One region of the Corynebacterium sp. c7Ub_26 genome, then DNA from elsewhere that is predicted to be linked to it. Evidence: riboswitches for the same ligand, from Rfam matches in the RefSeq annotation. Region 1 holds a riboswitch; the other holds the start of a gene.
The links. A riboswitch is a leader RNA that binds a small molecule or an ion and turns the genes downstream of it on or off. The one in region 1 is predicted to bind cobalamin.
Positions count from the first base shown of each region.

Region 2: it holds a riboswitch for cobalamin, as region 1 does, so the genes downstream of both, ACWORE_RS10345 (CbtB domain-containing protein) here and metE (5-methyltetrahydropteroyltriglutamate--homocysteine S-methyltransferase) in region 1, are expected to answer to the same signal.

Region 1 covers NZ_JBSNBL010000004.1:23,526-31,081, reverse strand. The annotation lists gene metE (5-methyltetrahydropteroyltriglutamate--homocysteine S-methyltransferase) at 1-1,157, opposite strand, end outside; cobalamin riboswitch at 1,194-1,469, opposite strand; gene ACWORE_RS07555 (ATP-binding cassette domain-containing protein) at 1,560-4,070, shown strand; gene ACWORE_RS07550 (ECF transporter S component) at 4,514-5,203, shown strand; gene ACWORE_RS07545 (energy-coupling factor transporter transmembrane component T family protein) at 5,543-6,205, shown strand; gene ACWORE_RS07540 (ATP-binding cassette domain-containing protein) at 6,228-7,454, shown strand; gene purT (formate-dependent phosphoribosylglycinamide formyltransferase) at 7,460-7,556, shown strand, end outside.
Region 2 covers NZ_JBSNBL010000007.1:54,524-62,079, forward strand. The annotation lists gene ACWORE_RS10315 (acyl-CoA carboxylase subunit beta) at 1-240, opposite strand, end outside; gene ACWORE_RS10320 (methylmalonyl-CoA carboxytransferase subunit 5S) at 284-1,780, opposite strand; gene ACWORE_RS10325 (LssY C-terminal domain-containing protein) at 2,139-3,773, shown strand; gene crgA (cell division protein CrgA) at 4,014-4,286, shown strand; gene ACWORE_RS10335 (histidine phosphatase family protein) at 4,306-4,914, opposite strand; gene ACWORE_RS10340 (CbtA family protein) at 5,555-6,406, opposite strand; gene ACWORE_RS10345 (CbtB domain-containing protein) at 6,460-6,705, opposite strand; cobalamin riboswitch at 6,965-7,198, opposite strand; gene ACWORE_RS10350 (rhomboid family intramembrane serine protease) at 7,306-7,556, opposite strand, start outside.

The sequences.
Region 1 (7,556 bases):
GTGCCGTCGGCGTTGCGCCCGAGGCGATACGGGACATGGAGGAGGGAGCACGACGTCGAGGCCACCACCGGCCCGCGCTCGGCTAGTTCTTTGAGCGTGCGCAACGCTTGTTCGATATCGGTGCGCCAGACGTTGCGGCCATTGACAATTCCCGCGACGAGTGTTTCCTCGCCTGTCCATGCATCGAGCCAGGACGGGACGGCGTCATCTTGTGCCGCGTCCCCGCGGGCGTTGCTACTGCTGGTGGCGCTCCGCGTGGGGGTTTGTTGGCTCGGTATGAGGTCGACGGCGATGCCGTTGACGCCAGTGCCCTTCAGCGCAGCGAGGGCATGATCGCCGGGGCCGAAGTAGGTGGCGGCGAGCAGTTTGACGTCGGCTTTTCCGGCTGCCTCGGCGAGCTTCGTGTAGGCGGACCGGACGCGATCGGCATCGGCGTCGGTGACGTCGCACGTCAATTGCGGCTCGTCCAGCTGCACCCATTCCACCCCGGTGGCACCCAAGCGCGTGATGAATTCCACATAGGCATCGATCAGCGGTTGCCACAGGCCGTCGAGGTCATCGTCGGCTGCGTGGTCAGCCAAGGTCAGATAGGTGAACGGGCCGACTAACACGGGTCGCACGTTGGCGGTCTTCAGCAGCTCGGTGACGTCGGCAAGAAAATCGTCGATAGTCAGATCAAACTTCGTGTCGACGCTGAGCTCAGGAACGATGTAGTGGTAGTTGGTGTCGTACCACTTGGTCATTGCCGACGGGGGAAGATCCGACGTCCCGCGGGCGGTGGCGAAGCGACGATCAACATCGCGCGGTAGTCGATCGGGTATCGACATCGTTGGCTCACGGTCGGGGATTGTGTGGTCGGGGATTGTGTTGAATCGTGCGGGGAGGACGCCGAGGTAGGCGCTCATGTCCAGCACGGCGTCGTAGTAGCTGCGTCCCAAGGTGGGAACGGATGCCATGCCGGCTGAGGCGAGGTTCTGTGTGTATTTCGTAGTGAGTTCCCAGGCAGTGCGGGCCAGGTGGGAAGCATGTTCTTGGGCTGACCGCTCGTGGGCTGCATCCTCTCCACCCGCTGATCCCGATTTCCAGTATTTTTCGCAAGCGCGTTTGAGTTCGCGGCGTGGACCGATGCGTGGCACGCCAAGTGTTGTGAATGTCATTCCTGATCCTCGTCAGTGGTGGACACACGGGCCCGGCGGGCTCCGCGACGATAAGCAGGTATTCGGACTCGTGAGCACTCCGCTGGCGCCTGATTGGGTGCGCTGTTCCTGATGGCCGTGAGGGTGTGGTCATCCGGGGCGGAACCTGATTGACACTGCTTCCCAGTTCTCTCCGGGGCGGGGAGGTCACCAGTGCATCATCGTGTCGTTTGGTTTTCTCACATACCGCTGCGGGACAGTTCCGGATTCTCACCGGATTCCCTGGGTTTTCTGCTCCACGAGAGGGCCAATGCCATTCGCGGGGCAGAAGAACTTATCGCGTTATCTATCGTAAACGGTGGGATGACGTGGCGTACGCAGTGGCGCGGATCACTCGCGGCATTAGGAAACCTTTTTAGACCTATGGGTGCAACTACAGTGAAGAGGGTGGCTACTCAGAACACGTCGACACGAACTGCAGCCCCTTCAGCCGGCGCTCATTCAAACAGTGCTCAGCAATTGCACGATGTCATTCGCGTCGTCGGGGCGTCGGAAAACAATTTGCGCCATGTCACCGTCGATATCCCGAAACGGAAGCTCACCGTTTTTACCGGTGTGTCGGGGTCGGGCAAGAGTTCGCTGGTGTTCGGCACGATCGCCGCGGAGGCGCAGCGCAGCATTAACGAGACGTATAACGCGTTTGTGCAGGGGTTTATGCAAGCTCCCAGCAGGCCCGACGTTGATCGTATTGAGGGGATCACGGCGGCCATCAGTGTGGATCAGTCGTCGTTGGGTGGTGGTCCGCGGTCCACCGTCGGCACTGTTACCGATGCTTTGGCTTATTTACGGTTGTTATTTAGCCGTGTTGCCGAACCTCATATTGGTGGGCTTAAGGCATATTCATTTAATCAGCCGACGGTGACGGGCGGCGGCGCAATCAAGAAAGCGGGGCAGAAAAAAGGTAAGGCCAAACGGTTCACTGTGATCGGCGGGCAATGCGTGACCTGCGAAGGCATGGGAACTGTCACTGATTTAAAGTTGACCGAGCTTTTCGACGACGCGCTTTCCCTTAATGATGGCGCTTTAACCATTCCTGGTTACAAAGCTGGGGGATGGTCAGTTCGGCAAATTGTGGAATCAGGGTTCGTCAATGGGGACAAACCCATCAAGGATTTCACGGATAAAGAGATGCAAGATTTTCTTTATCGTGAGCCGGAACGCATCAAAATCAATAACGTCAACAGAACATACGAAGGCTTAGTTCCACACCTTAAGAATTCGATGCTGTCGAAAGATCGCGAATCTATGCAGCCGCATATTCGCGAGGTTGTCGACCGCGCGGTGACATACAAGCCATGCCCCGATTGCCACGGCACCCGGCTCAATGAGGGGGCTCGAACGTCGACAATCGATGGAGTCTCTATTGCCGACGCCGCAGGAATGCAGATCAACGAGCTGGCCGAGTGGGTGGCGTCGCTCGACAAGCCCCAGGTGAAGCCGGTTATTGAGAACCTGCTGGCGATGCTGGATACATTCGTCGATAGTGGTTTGGGGTATTTGTCGCTCGACCGCCCCGCGGGGACGCTATCCGGTGGTGAAGCGCAACGGACCAAGATGGTGCGGCACGTGAATTCGGCGCTCACGGATGCTACCTATATTTTCGACGAGCCCACCGCCGGCCTGCACCCGCACGATATCGAGCGCATGAATGCCCTGCTCCTGCGCCTATGGGACAAGGGAAACACGGTGCTCGTCGTGGAGCATAAGCCGGAAACCATTGCGATCGCGGATCATGTGATTGATATGGGGCCGGGCGCGGGCAAGGACGGTGGGATGGTGTGCTTCGAGGGCACTGTGGAGCAGCTGCGTGAGAGCTCGACCGCGACGGGCATCCACCTGCACGATTCCATTCGTGTGAAGGATACTGTCCGGCAGCGGACCGGCGAGATCACCATCGACCATGCTTCGTTGAATAATCTCGACGACGTTACGGTGTCGATTCCGCTGGGGGAGCTTGTGGCTGTGACTGGCGTGGCCGGCTCCGGGAAGAGTTCACTGATGATCGAGCTGCGGCGTCGAAGCGCTGAGGACGGTGGTTCCCGCGAGCGCGCTTCTCGTGAAACCAGTGCCCGCGGCGGAGGTTCCGACGGCAACACCACCACCCTCGACCAGCGCCTCGTCTACGTTCATCAGTCGCCGATCAAGGGCGGCCGTCGCTCCAACCCCGCCACGTACACCGGCATGCTGGACCCCATCCGCAAATCATTCGCAAAGGCAAATAACGTCACCCCGTCGCTGTTCAGCGCCAACTCTGAAGGCGCGTGCCCGTCGTGTCACGGCCTGGGAATCATCGACATCGACCTCGGAATGATGGGGCGCACCAGCTCTACCTGCGAAGACTGCGCCGGCCGGGGCTTCTCGGCGGAGGTCCTGGACTACACGTTGGGCGGCTCCACCATCGCCGACGTCATGGCGATGACCGTTGACCAGGCCCTCCCGTTCTGTCGAGAAGCGAAGGTTCGGAGCGCGGTTGCGATCCTTCGTCGGCTATCCGACGTCGGCTTGGGCTATCTGACTATTGGCCAACCATTGTCGACGCTATCCGGTGGCGAACTCCAACGCCTCAAGTTATTAGTACACATGGCCGACGACGGCGGAGTCTACGTTCTGGACGAGCCGACGAATGGGCTGCATATGCAGGACGTCGATAAGTTGTTAGCGCTGCTGGATAAGTTGGTGGATTCGGGTAAGAGCGTTGTGGTTGTGGAGCATCATCAGGCAGTGATGGCGCACGCGGATTGGCTCATTGACCTGGGGCCGGGCGCGGGTGACGAGGGTGGCCAGGTCGTGTTTGAGGGCACGCCGCGGGAGTTGGTCGAGCAGAAGGAGCCCGGATTGACGGGGCGGTATTTACGGGAGGCTGTGTGGGCGTGACGTTGGAGCGTTCGTGGTGTGCTCCGCCGCATACTTCTTGCGTGCGCCCCGAATTCCTACTGCACACCCGTCGGCAATAGATAAGCCCCGAGGTCAACACGGGTTTCCGGGGCTGGGGTTCGAATGGGTTAAAGTATTGACAGCTCGAGGTGACATAGAGCGTTGTACCAGCAGCCGCGCGGAAACGCGTGGAAAGCTGCCGAAAACGTGCTTGGCAAAGCGAAGCACGTCTACCTGCACAGTTGCGCCGCGTTTGACGTGCCGCACGTGCATAATCAGTCCGAGAATGTGCCGGATACGGAGAACCTATGAGCACCAACGGCCCCGTCGAGCCCACTACGTCACCAGACCACACTGGCCACAAACAAGGTACAGCGTCGAACACCCTCAAGCGACGCGTCTTCAACTCCGCGAATGTGTGCACCGCCATCGCGATTCTCATCATGGCGGCGACGTGGTTGACGCTGGTCCTGATGCAGCCCGACGATCCCTGGGAGTCGCTTGCCGATGGTAAGGGGTCGATCATCGCGCTGGCCGGTTTCGGTGTGAGTGCGCTGATCGCGCTGATTGGGATTGTGCCCAAGCTGCCGTCGCGATCGCTGGCCCTGCTACCTGCGGCGTTGGTCATTAACATCGTGGTCGGGCAGGTAATCGGCACGATGCCATTGCCGGCCCCTCTATATCTGGACTCCATTGGGACGGTTCTGATCGCTGCCCTTGCTGGTCCGCAGGCCGGTATGGCGACGGGTGTGCTGTCGGCTCTGATCTGGGGCACCTTCAACCCGACCGTCGTCCCCTTTGCGGCGGATTACGCCATGATTGGCTTGCTCGCGGGCCTGGTGCCGTGGACGAAGCGCTGGGTTCCCCCGATTGCCGGCGTGTTCGTTGGTTTGCTGTCCGCGTTGATGGCGGCGCCGGTGGCGTCGTTCATTTTCGGCGGGACGGCTGGTACGGGCACGGGTCTCTTGGTGACGGCGTACCGCGGGCTCGGATTCAGCCCCATGACGGCCGTTTATTTGCAGTCGCTGACCTCGGATCCGATCGATAAGGTGATCGTGTTTACGCTGGTAGCGGCGATTATTGCGGCCCTTCCGCTTCGAACAATCCGCTCATTTTCGACGAAAAAGTCGTAGGGGTTGGTGAGAAACCCTGGCTCCGCGTTTCGTTGGAAAGTCCTTGGTGAAAGCCGCGCGAGGCAGTGAGCCAAGGTCACAGCGGCCCGTCTCATATTCGTGCCCGAATTTTGCGGGGGCATATCGACCTCTCCCACCAAAACTGCGGGGGAATATGGGTCTTTTTCGGCCGTTTTTGACCATGTTCCCCCGCACTTTTCCTGGCCTCCCATATACCCCCGCAGTTTTGTGGTCCCGGGATAGCGTTGCGGTCTAGCCTCGTAATTGCCGACGCCGTTGGTCCCGATTTCCTCACGCCCAACCGGCTAGAGCCCCAGGACCGCCTACAGCCCCCACCCCATGCCGCAACACCCTAAGGAGCCCGACATCCACCCGTACACCCCGCTCGTGACCGCCGCCTGCCTGATGGTGAGCGTCACGGTGCTCAACGCGCCGTGGGCATCGGCTATCGGGGTAGGTGTCGCCGTGGTGGCGTCGCTAATGATTAGGAACAAGGCAGCGACCCTAGCCGCCGTCACCATCATCATCCCAGCGTGTGTGTCATTTTCGCTGATGTACGGCCTTTTTGGTTCATGGTCGACGGCTGCCGCGCTGAGCCTTCGTTTCGCTGCGGTGGTGGGCTGCGGCGTGATGTTTGGTTCGCTAGTCAACCCGGATGCGCTCATGCGCGCCCTGCAAACGTGGCTGCCGGCGCCAATTGTGTATGTGGTGGGCTCGGTCGTCCGGTTGATCCCGCTGGCGACGTCGCGAATGAGGACCATCCAGCAGATTCAGCGATCGAGGGGCGTGAAGCCGCAACGGAGGAAGCTGGTCATTCCGCTGGTTGTGGGGCTGGTGACGGATGCGGCGCAGCGGTCCCGGCCGTTGTCGCGAACGGGGATTGCCCAGCCGGGGCAGCGGACGGTGCTGTATCCCGTCCGGGATCGCGCGTGGGAGCGTGTGGTCCGTTACGGGATGGTCGCGGTGATGTGCGCGGCCTGGGTGTGGGGGATCGCAGGGTAGAGCGGGTTAGAGCAGGGCAGAGATGAAGAAGTTTGTGTGCGCCCCGAGCGGTTCGGGGATGAGCGAAGAGGCGTGGGCCCTCGCGGAGGAGACAGGTGCCGCGTGGGTGGGCAATGATGCGGCGGCCCACATCACGTTGCTGCGGAACACGGTGGAGCAGGAGCTCGCGTTCGGCATGGAGCAGATGGGTGTGCCCGCGCCGGACATGCGCGCGCGGATCCAGGATGTTGCTGGTCAATGGGGGTTGTCGACGCTCGTCCAGCGCGATCCGTCCAAATTGTCGACGGGGCAGACGCGCCGGGTGGCCATCGCGTCTGCTCTTCTACGTAATCCTGACAATCTGGTGTTGGATTGCCCGCTCGACGGATGTGACATGGATGCGACGCGCGCTTTGGTGCAGGTCGTGGATAGTTTTCCGGGCGACGTCACCATTTTCGACCGCACATGGAACCACTTAGCTAACCTGTGCGACGTTGAATCGCGATATCCCGAGGGCGTTGGGCTGAACCCCGTTGCGGGGGCGAACTATGACTCACCGGTCGAGTTGAGCCAAACTCCCGACGACGACTCTCTCCCTGCTCCTTCGCCCGTTCTGATGATCAACGACCTTGTGGTCGAGCGCCACGCTTTTACGCTGGGACCCTTGTCGGCGGGAATTCCGCGGGGGATTACTCATATCGCGGGGCCGAACGGTGCCGGGAAGACCACGCTTCTCCTCGCCTTGGCGGACTTGATTGAGCACAGTGGCGGATCGCAGCAGGTTGTCGGGGCGGACGCCGACGACGCCGGGCCAGGAGGTGCCGCACCACACCACACCCCACCCCACCCCCTCCACTACGGCTGGGCCCCCACATCAATGGACACCTCGTTCTCCGCGAAAACAGTGCGCGATGAAATCGCGATCGGCTCCACCCTCCGCAACGCCGACGCGCTCATCGAGTATTGCGGACTTGAGGATGTCGCGGGCGTTCACCCGCTGGACGTAGCGTCGTCGGCAAGAAGAATTGTGTCGGTGGCCTGCGCGTTGGCTCGCGGCCCGGAGTTCCTTTTCCTGGACGAGCCCACGGTTGGCCTGGATGTTTATGGGTATCGCACCGTGGAGCGCATCATGCGGGGTTTCGTCGCCGGTGAGATCCATGATGTGCTGCATTCTTGCGGCGGACAGACGCTCGGCGAGCCTAAATCCGTGGTGTGGACGTGCCACAACGGGCCATATTCCCAGCTTTCTGACTATCGGCTGGTACTCTGACCAGCGTGTACACACCAGATGCAATCGGAACGCCCTTATCCCCCAGCGCGACCAAGGTCATGTTGCTTGGTTCGGGGGAGTTGGGCAAAGAGGTCGCAATAG
Region 2 (7,556 bases), on a different contig from region 1:
GGCGGGGGCATCGGCCTTATCCATCCCGAAGTGCGTTGTCCGGTGCTTGGCGAACATTCCGGTTTCCTGGAACGTGTCTTCGTCGACAAGCTTGGTGATGCGCTCGCGGGCGGTCATCTTGCCGCGGTCGTGCTGCTTGTCCAGGCGTGCCTGCCCGCCGCCGAGGCGGATGCGGTTTCTTTCTTCTTCCAGCTGTTCGAGGCGCTCAGGCATGCTGGGATCGTGAGGTTGCTCACTCATTTATTTGCTCCGTTTCTGCTGTCTTTCGCGGTGATCAACTGGTTTATGCGGGTTCCACGGAGACAGTGTGGCTGCGGCCGCCTGTGGTGACTTTGTACGTAATCGGTTCGCGGATGGCAGTGGCGTCGCCGGAAGCCTTCGCCTCTTCGCGCTCGAGCTGTTCCTTAGTCTTGCCAACGTTCTTCGGGCCGTCAGGGCGAGTCTTAAAGAATCCCGGCGCGACCTGCGGGAACAGGGCGTTGGTGAGGACGTCTTCGTCGGACCCGTCGGTGCCGTCGAGTTTGTCAGCTTCCTCAACCAGGTTGTCCCATTCGGGCTCAAGGAGGTCAGCAGGACGCTCGGTGATGGGCTCTTTACCGGTCTGCTTCTTGGCTTGCTCGATGAGGTCTTCATCCCTCTCACCTGGTGCTTCGCCGTAGTACCCGAGGAGGAGGTCGGCGAATTCAGCCGTGAGTACTTTGTAGCGGCCCATCAGCACGTTGAACACGGCCTGGGTGCCGACGATCTGGGACGATGGCGTCACCAACGGCGGGTATCCGGCAGCTTTCCGAACGACGGGGACTTCTTTCATGACCTCGTCGATACGGTTGCCCGCGCCCTGGGCTTTGAGCTGCGATTCCATGTTGGAGAGCATTCCGCCCGGAATCTGCGATTGAAAAATATTGGTGTTGACCAGTGTTTTCGACTCAAACTCCGCGTACTTCGGGCGCACTGTTTTGAAGTGGTCGCGGATATTAATGAGCCGATCCATGTCGAGCCCGGTCTCATAGTCGGTTCCTTCGAGCATTTCGACGAGAGACTCGGTGGGGTTGTGCCCTGGCCCGAGGGACATGGAGGAAATGGCGGTGTCAACAACATCCGCACCTGCTTCAATGGCCTTCATGAGGGTGACCATCGTGACGCCGGTGGTGGAGTGGCAGTGGACGTTGATCTGCGTATCGTCGCCATAGGTGTCCTTGATGCCACGGATGATATCGTACGCGGGCTGTGGTTTGAGCAGCGCAGCCATGTCTTTGAGCGCGATCGAATCCGCGCCCATGTCCAGCAGGCGTCCTGCTAGGTCAATGTAGCCCTGCACGTCGTGCAGTGGGGACACGGTGTAGCAGATGGTGCCTTGCGCGTGCTTGCCCACTTTCTTCACAGCCTGCATGGCGTGCTCGAGGTTGCGGGGATCGTTGAGCGCGTCGAAAACCCTGAAGACGTCCATGCCGTTTTCAGCGGATTTTTCAACAAACTTATCGACGACGCCGTCTTCGTAGTGACGGTATCCCAGAAGGTTCTGGCCGCGAAGCAGCATCTGAAGGCGTGAGTTGGGCATGAGCTTGCGGAATGTGCGCAGTCTCTCCCACGGGTCTTCGTTTAGGAAGCGGATGCAGGCGTCGAAGGTTGCGCCGCCCCAGCATTCCAGGCTCCAATACCCGGCTTTGTCTATATCCTCACAGGCATCGACCATGTCTTCGAGGGCCATGCGTGTTGCCATGAGGCTCTGGTGAGCATCACGCAGAGCCAGTTCGGTCACTCCAATTTTTCGCGTGGTCATGGCCACTACGTTAAGCCGATTTGTTGGCTGTTGCACCACAACTCACCGTCGTGACTTACCGCACTCTTGGACTTGAACAGTGATTAACCCAACTTGAAGGGGGGCGTCGCGTCCTTTCTTGTCATAAATATTCAGGTTTGCGACGGTGCGTTGCTGTTTTTATGCGACGACGGTACCCCGTTCCGGGGGCCTTACGCGCAAGAAACAGGCATTGTTCTTATCTTCGATCACGTTCAGGAGCAATTGATCACATTCCGGCATATACCCACGCTGTTTTCTACCCACCAGATCCCCGCGCGGTGGGTTAGTGATTACCGCGAGGCAGATTAGTACAGAGCGCACATGGTTTTACTAGGGTATGGCTATGCCATCTTTGTCGTCGATGTGGTCGCATGCCAGTGATTTGACGTCGATGCGCAAGTTTTCTTCCCGTACGCCACGGGAAAAGCGGATCGATAACACATTTTTCCTGCTCGCAGGTTTAGCTGCCATCTGGTTAGCGGGGGAATACTTCAAACTTAGCTTCGTTTTAGACTTTCGGTTGCTATTGATTATCCCTGCGTGGGGTGTGATTGCGTACCTCACACCCCCCCGGCTTCATCGAATTTTGACGCGGATTTACGTCCCCAACTACTTCATCGGGCGCACTCGGACTTCGGATGGGCTTCTGGGCGATCCGGTTAATATCGCGTTCGACGGCACTGCCGAGCAGCTCCACCGCTCGATGACTGAAGCGGGCTGGACGGTGGCAGATCCGGTGACGTTTCGGTCGTCGGCAAAAATTGTCTGGAGCTCCATCACTCGCGCGTCCTATCCCGCGGCGCCGGTGAGTCCGCTGATCCTCTTCGATCGTGAGCAAGACCTCGCCTACCAGCAGGAAGTGGATGGTTCTCCCTCCCGACGACACCACATTCGGCTCTGGCGATGCCCCAAAGACTGGCCGCTTCCCGGTGGTCACCGCGTGGACTGGGTGGGCTCCGCCAGCTACGACACAGCCGTCGGCGTTAGCTTTTTCACCTTACAAGTAACCCACCGCATTGCTGCCGATATTGATAGGGAACGCGATCACGTCGTATCGACGGTTCGTTCTTATGTCCCCGAGAGTTCGGTATCCATGATTGAGGATTTCTCGACGGGCTATCACCATGTCAACGGCGGCGGCGACAAAATACATACCGATGGGGATCTTCCCATTGTCGACGTCAGTAGGGTCGGGTTACACTCTGGTCCACACGGTGACGACGGTGCTAGTGCGGAGGAAACGTCCGAGGAGCTGCCCGATGATATCGGGGCGGATGCTTCGTCGGATATTACCGATTCTGAAAACGCCGAGGCACGGAAAGCCACAGCAGGAAACGCCGTCGAGGAAAGCAGTGATACTGAGCCACTCACGGCACGCGGCTCGGACAATGTGGACTCGACGATCAACGGAACCCGCTACACTGGCCGGGCGTCCACGCACTATGACGACGACATTTCCGATGAGGAGCGTGCTGCCCGGCGTCCAAAGAATGCGCAACGCACACCGAGGCCACCGAACCTGATGCTGTCCATGGGGATGCTGTTCCTCGTCGTCGCGTGGCAAAGCGTCGTCCTGCTATACAAAGCAGACCAGCACCGTTTTATCCCCGGCGCCTTGCAGGACATGGGTTTCAGCCACCACACCGCCTACGTCGCAACGCAGTGGTACGTCGGCTTACTAACGTTAGGCACTCTGATTTTGGTTCTGCTCACGCTCGGCGGTTTTACTCACGCACGCGACGCTCTAATGTTGTTCCTCACCATAGCCATCGTGATCTCAATCCTTGATCGCAATGGAATGCGCATGATCGCAGCTGGTCACAACAACCTACTGCTCACAACAGCAACCATTATTGCCCTGCTAGCCCTATCTTCCGACGACGTTCGCAACTGGATACGTGGCCACGAACCAGCCGCCGTGTGGGGGCCGGTGAGAAAAATCCATCTTCCGATTGATGATCATTCGCGGTAGGCTCACCAACAATTATGGTGCCACGGTGCCTTGTAACTAGCGCCATACCACTGCTCTACCGGCACCATGTCAGTGGTTTCACCAGCATTACCGTATTATGGTGACGCTGAAGCTGTTATGTCGGAGTCCACGACATCGTGTAACAGGGCCACATACCGCCGATGTATGCGCTGCCCTTAACCTTGCATGGCAGGCAACACCATCGTTCATGCGCTGCTACGCGGAGTCAGAAAGGTTGATATGCCGAAGTCAAAGGTAACTGAGTCCTCAGAGTCGAGGCCTGCGTCGTCATCGACGTCTACCCGTACCCCCGTCAAGCTCAACAATGCGTCCACCCCGCTGTGGTACCGCATCATCATGTTCGGCTTCATCATTGCTGGGCTCCTATGGCTGGTGGTCAACTACATCGCTGGGCCACAAATCCCGTTCATGCAGGACCTGAATGCATGGAACTACGCCATCGGTTTCGGGCTTTTCGTCGTCGGACTTTTAATGACTATGGGATGGAAATAAGCACAACTGTGTGACGGGCTCATCGCAGCATTCCAGATGCCCCTGAATCGATGGGTGCAAGGCCGCGAAGGGTCCACATTTCTTTGTCGCCGCTGCGGCGACGGTGGAATCGCATCTGCCACTCGGGGGGAATGTCGCAGTGCCAAAAAGCGTCGGGCGGGGCGTCCAGGGCATGGACGAGTAGTGCGCGCCCCAGCGATTGGTCGCTTACCGTGACGTATTCCCCTGGCTCTAGCCCGTCAGCCCAGGCCGCCACGCGATCGATATAAGTGCGTAGGGATTCCCCTTCATGTCCGACGTAGTCCGGGTTTTTCCTCCACTGCGCAATCTTCAATGGCGATACGAGGGGCAAAGGCTTTCCCGCCCACTCCCCTACATCCCAGGGGCCAGGGTTGCCCACGAAAACGCGCGATGAGGTGGATTTGGCCACGTCTTCCGTGCCCGAACCCGCGTCGTTAATATCACTGAATTCCTCGTAACGACGCAGCGTATGCCGGTACTCTGCCCACCGAACTGTGTCTTCTGACGACGCGAACCGCGGCAGATGTGCGTTCGCGAGCGGTGCCGAGACAACGATGAGCCGCACCACGCGGATGGTCGTGTGGCCCTGCCGATGAAAACGCCTCATACTAAGGATTATCCCACTGAGAGCGTCCCACCACGAGGCGGCCTTTTCATTGATGCATCGTATACCCTGGCCAATTATGGGTGTGGAACGGCCACCCGTGTAAACGGACTTCTCTCGTAGTCTCGATGGATCGGCAACCGATCCGGGTGTTCCACAAGCACGGGTAACCCACCCGTTGGGCATAGGGCGTTCTACTTTGTCGAAATACCTCATTATCTCCAGAGGCCATAAAGGCTGGCTGGAAGGCATAAGCAAAGCCAGGGCCGTGATCGTACGGATCCTCGCCCTGGCTTTGAAATATGGGCCTTTGGCTGGCCACTTAGCAGCTTTATTCGATTTGATCGAGAAGCTCTGCTAAGAGGGGTTTGCCCCGAGTAGGTCATCGTGTAGCAGCACGGTGGCCTACTTTTTAAACCACCACCATACGGTGGTGCTACTTCTCACAATAAGGTCTTCGTCGTTTGTCTGCAAGCTATGTTGGCGCCTAAATAACTGTGTACCGGCCGGTATCGGAACAGACAGGTCACAAATCCCGATGAACCCACAGATATACCGGTACACACGACATATCTACCAATATGACAACGCGTAGCTACGTATTGCACTACATAGCTACGCGGAACGGTTGTGAGGTCTAAATTTAGGCTGCGACTTTTTCTTTTTCAGCCTGAAGGGCGGCCTTATTAATAGCCTTCTTCGACACCAAGGCCGTGCCAAATCCAATCACACCCCAGAGGATGCATTGGGCCATGAATGAGTAGAGACGGTAATAATACAAATCATCCGCTGGGAACCCTGGATACACAATCTTCCCATCCGAGTCTCTCAGGGGAAGAGGTGTCTCGGAATTATGTCGACCAAGTTCATCAATGTTGGCCTGCAGGTGCCCCAAGGGTGGAAGTAACCGGCTAAACGCGTACATTATGACTGCAAAAACAACTGCGGAGATGAGGAAAGCAACCCATGAATCCATGCGCGCGGACAGAACCTTGTGCAGGAAAACAACCCCGATCATGACGACCACAGACGCGACAATCATCGTGAGGAAAAGCCACGTGCGCTGTTTAATCGTATCCGGGTTACCGACAGCCGGCGGATTCGACGGGTACTTCAAGCATGGCACGACATAGAGGCAGGCAAACATCGCGGCTGCAACCCCAATAGCCGCGCCCCGGATGTTGGTCGGCTTGGCGTATCGGAGGTAAAGGCTGAACACTACCGCGTATAGCAAGCCTAGGGCTAGCCCCATAAGGACCATGCCAGTACCGATACCCACGGTCGATTGAATTGTGCGGCTGAACAGTTCAGTCTCATCGCCACCAGTGGCGATACCAGCGGCTTTATCGAGGGCTTCTTGGGCTTCGTCACGTCCACTTTCATAATCAATGGCCCGACCGGTGATTGGCTCCGCCCACAGCCTGGCGAAAATGAACGACAAAAGTCCGGCAAGTAAACCGAAACCCCCGCAACGTAGAACGAATTGGCGTTCCATTTTTAACTCCAAATACGGGCGTCCACCAAGGCAAACTGGTGATGACGCGAAGATTAGTGGCAGGGGAATCCCAAGAAGTGGCGGGAATCGTGTACCCACTCATGAATGTGCATGTCGTTACCAAAGACACTGGTAGCCCCCTGGTCAATACCAACGAAGTAGTACACCAACAGGCCAATAACCAATGCAGAGAATAACCACACAAATGACGAAGGAACATCGATGGCTTCTGCAAGCGAACGTGCCGACGTGCGAGATGCGGAGGTTGGCTGAGCGGCATGAAGTGATGAATCAGTCATAAAGAACACTTCCTCTTCCGGAAAAAATGTGTATTCCTACGCGAGTGTAGACCTCAATACTGAAAGTGAAGAAACGCCCTGGCATACGAGACCACGCGCCTGCCTGGGCGTTCCCTTATGGAGTAACAACACTAGATGAAAAGAATTATCCTAGTTTGAGAAATTTGTGATGGGCGTGAACTAATCTCCGCCTACTTTCACAAGAGAAAAATATAAATCAGCCAACAGCAGCAACTCCTTTTGATATGACGCGTAACAAAGAAAGTAAATACAAAACGCGAGTATCTGGCTGCTTCGTTAGGCACAATCACAAACTGAAGTTTTCACCCCAGCGGATCCAATAATTGGGCTGTCTCTTCCTGGAACGACCAGGTTGACCAGGCGTACTACCCAACCGCTAACGAAGTCACAGTGGCGCGACCGCCCCGGATTCTCACCGGGTTCCTCATCGTCTTGTACATACCAACTCTAGACCCTATCCCCGCCTTTTGGTAACCCAGATGCTAATTTTCACCGGTAAACCCACCCAATTCGAACAATTACCCCGGGATCGTGCCCGTCGGGATCAGATGCTCCAGCGCTCTTGAAGGTGCAGTGCCCTCAAACACCAAAAGCGGAGTGAACCTGTGCGATGTAAACCACCATCGCTCCACAACCGACCACAAACACAGCTACCGACGCTGACAGTCGCGCGATAAGCCTTCGCTGCAACCCACCGGCACCCATCATGGGGCCTCCAGCACCACCGAGCAATGAGGCGCCATTCGACATCGAGCCAACACCGTGCGCCATACCCGCAGTGCCTAGACCAGCAGCGACGAACCGTCCCACGCGTCGGCCCGGCCCGCGAA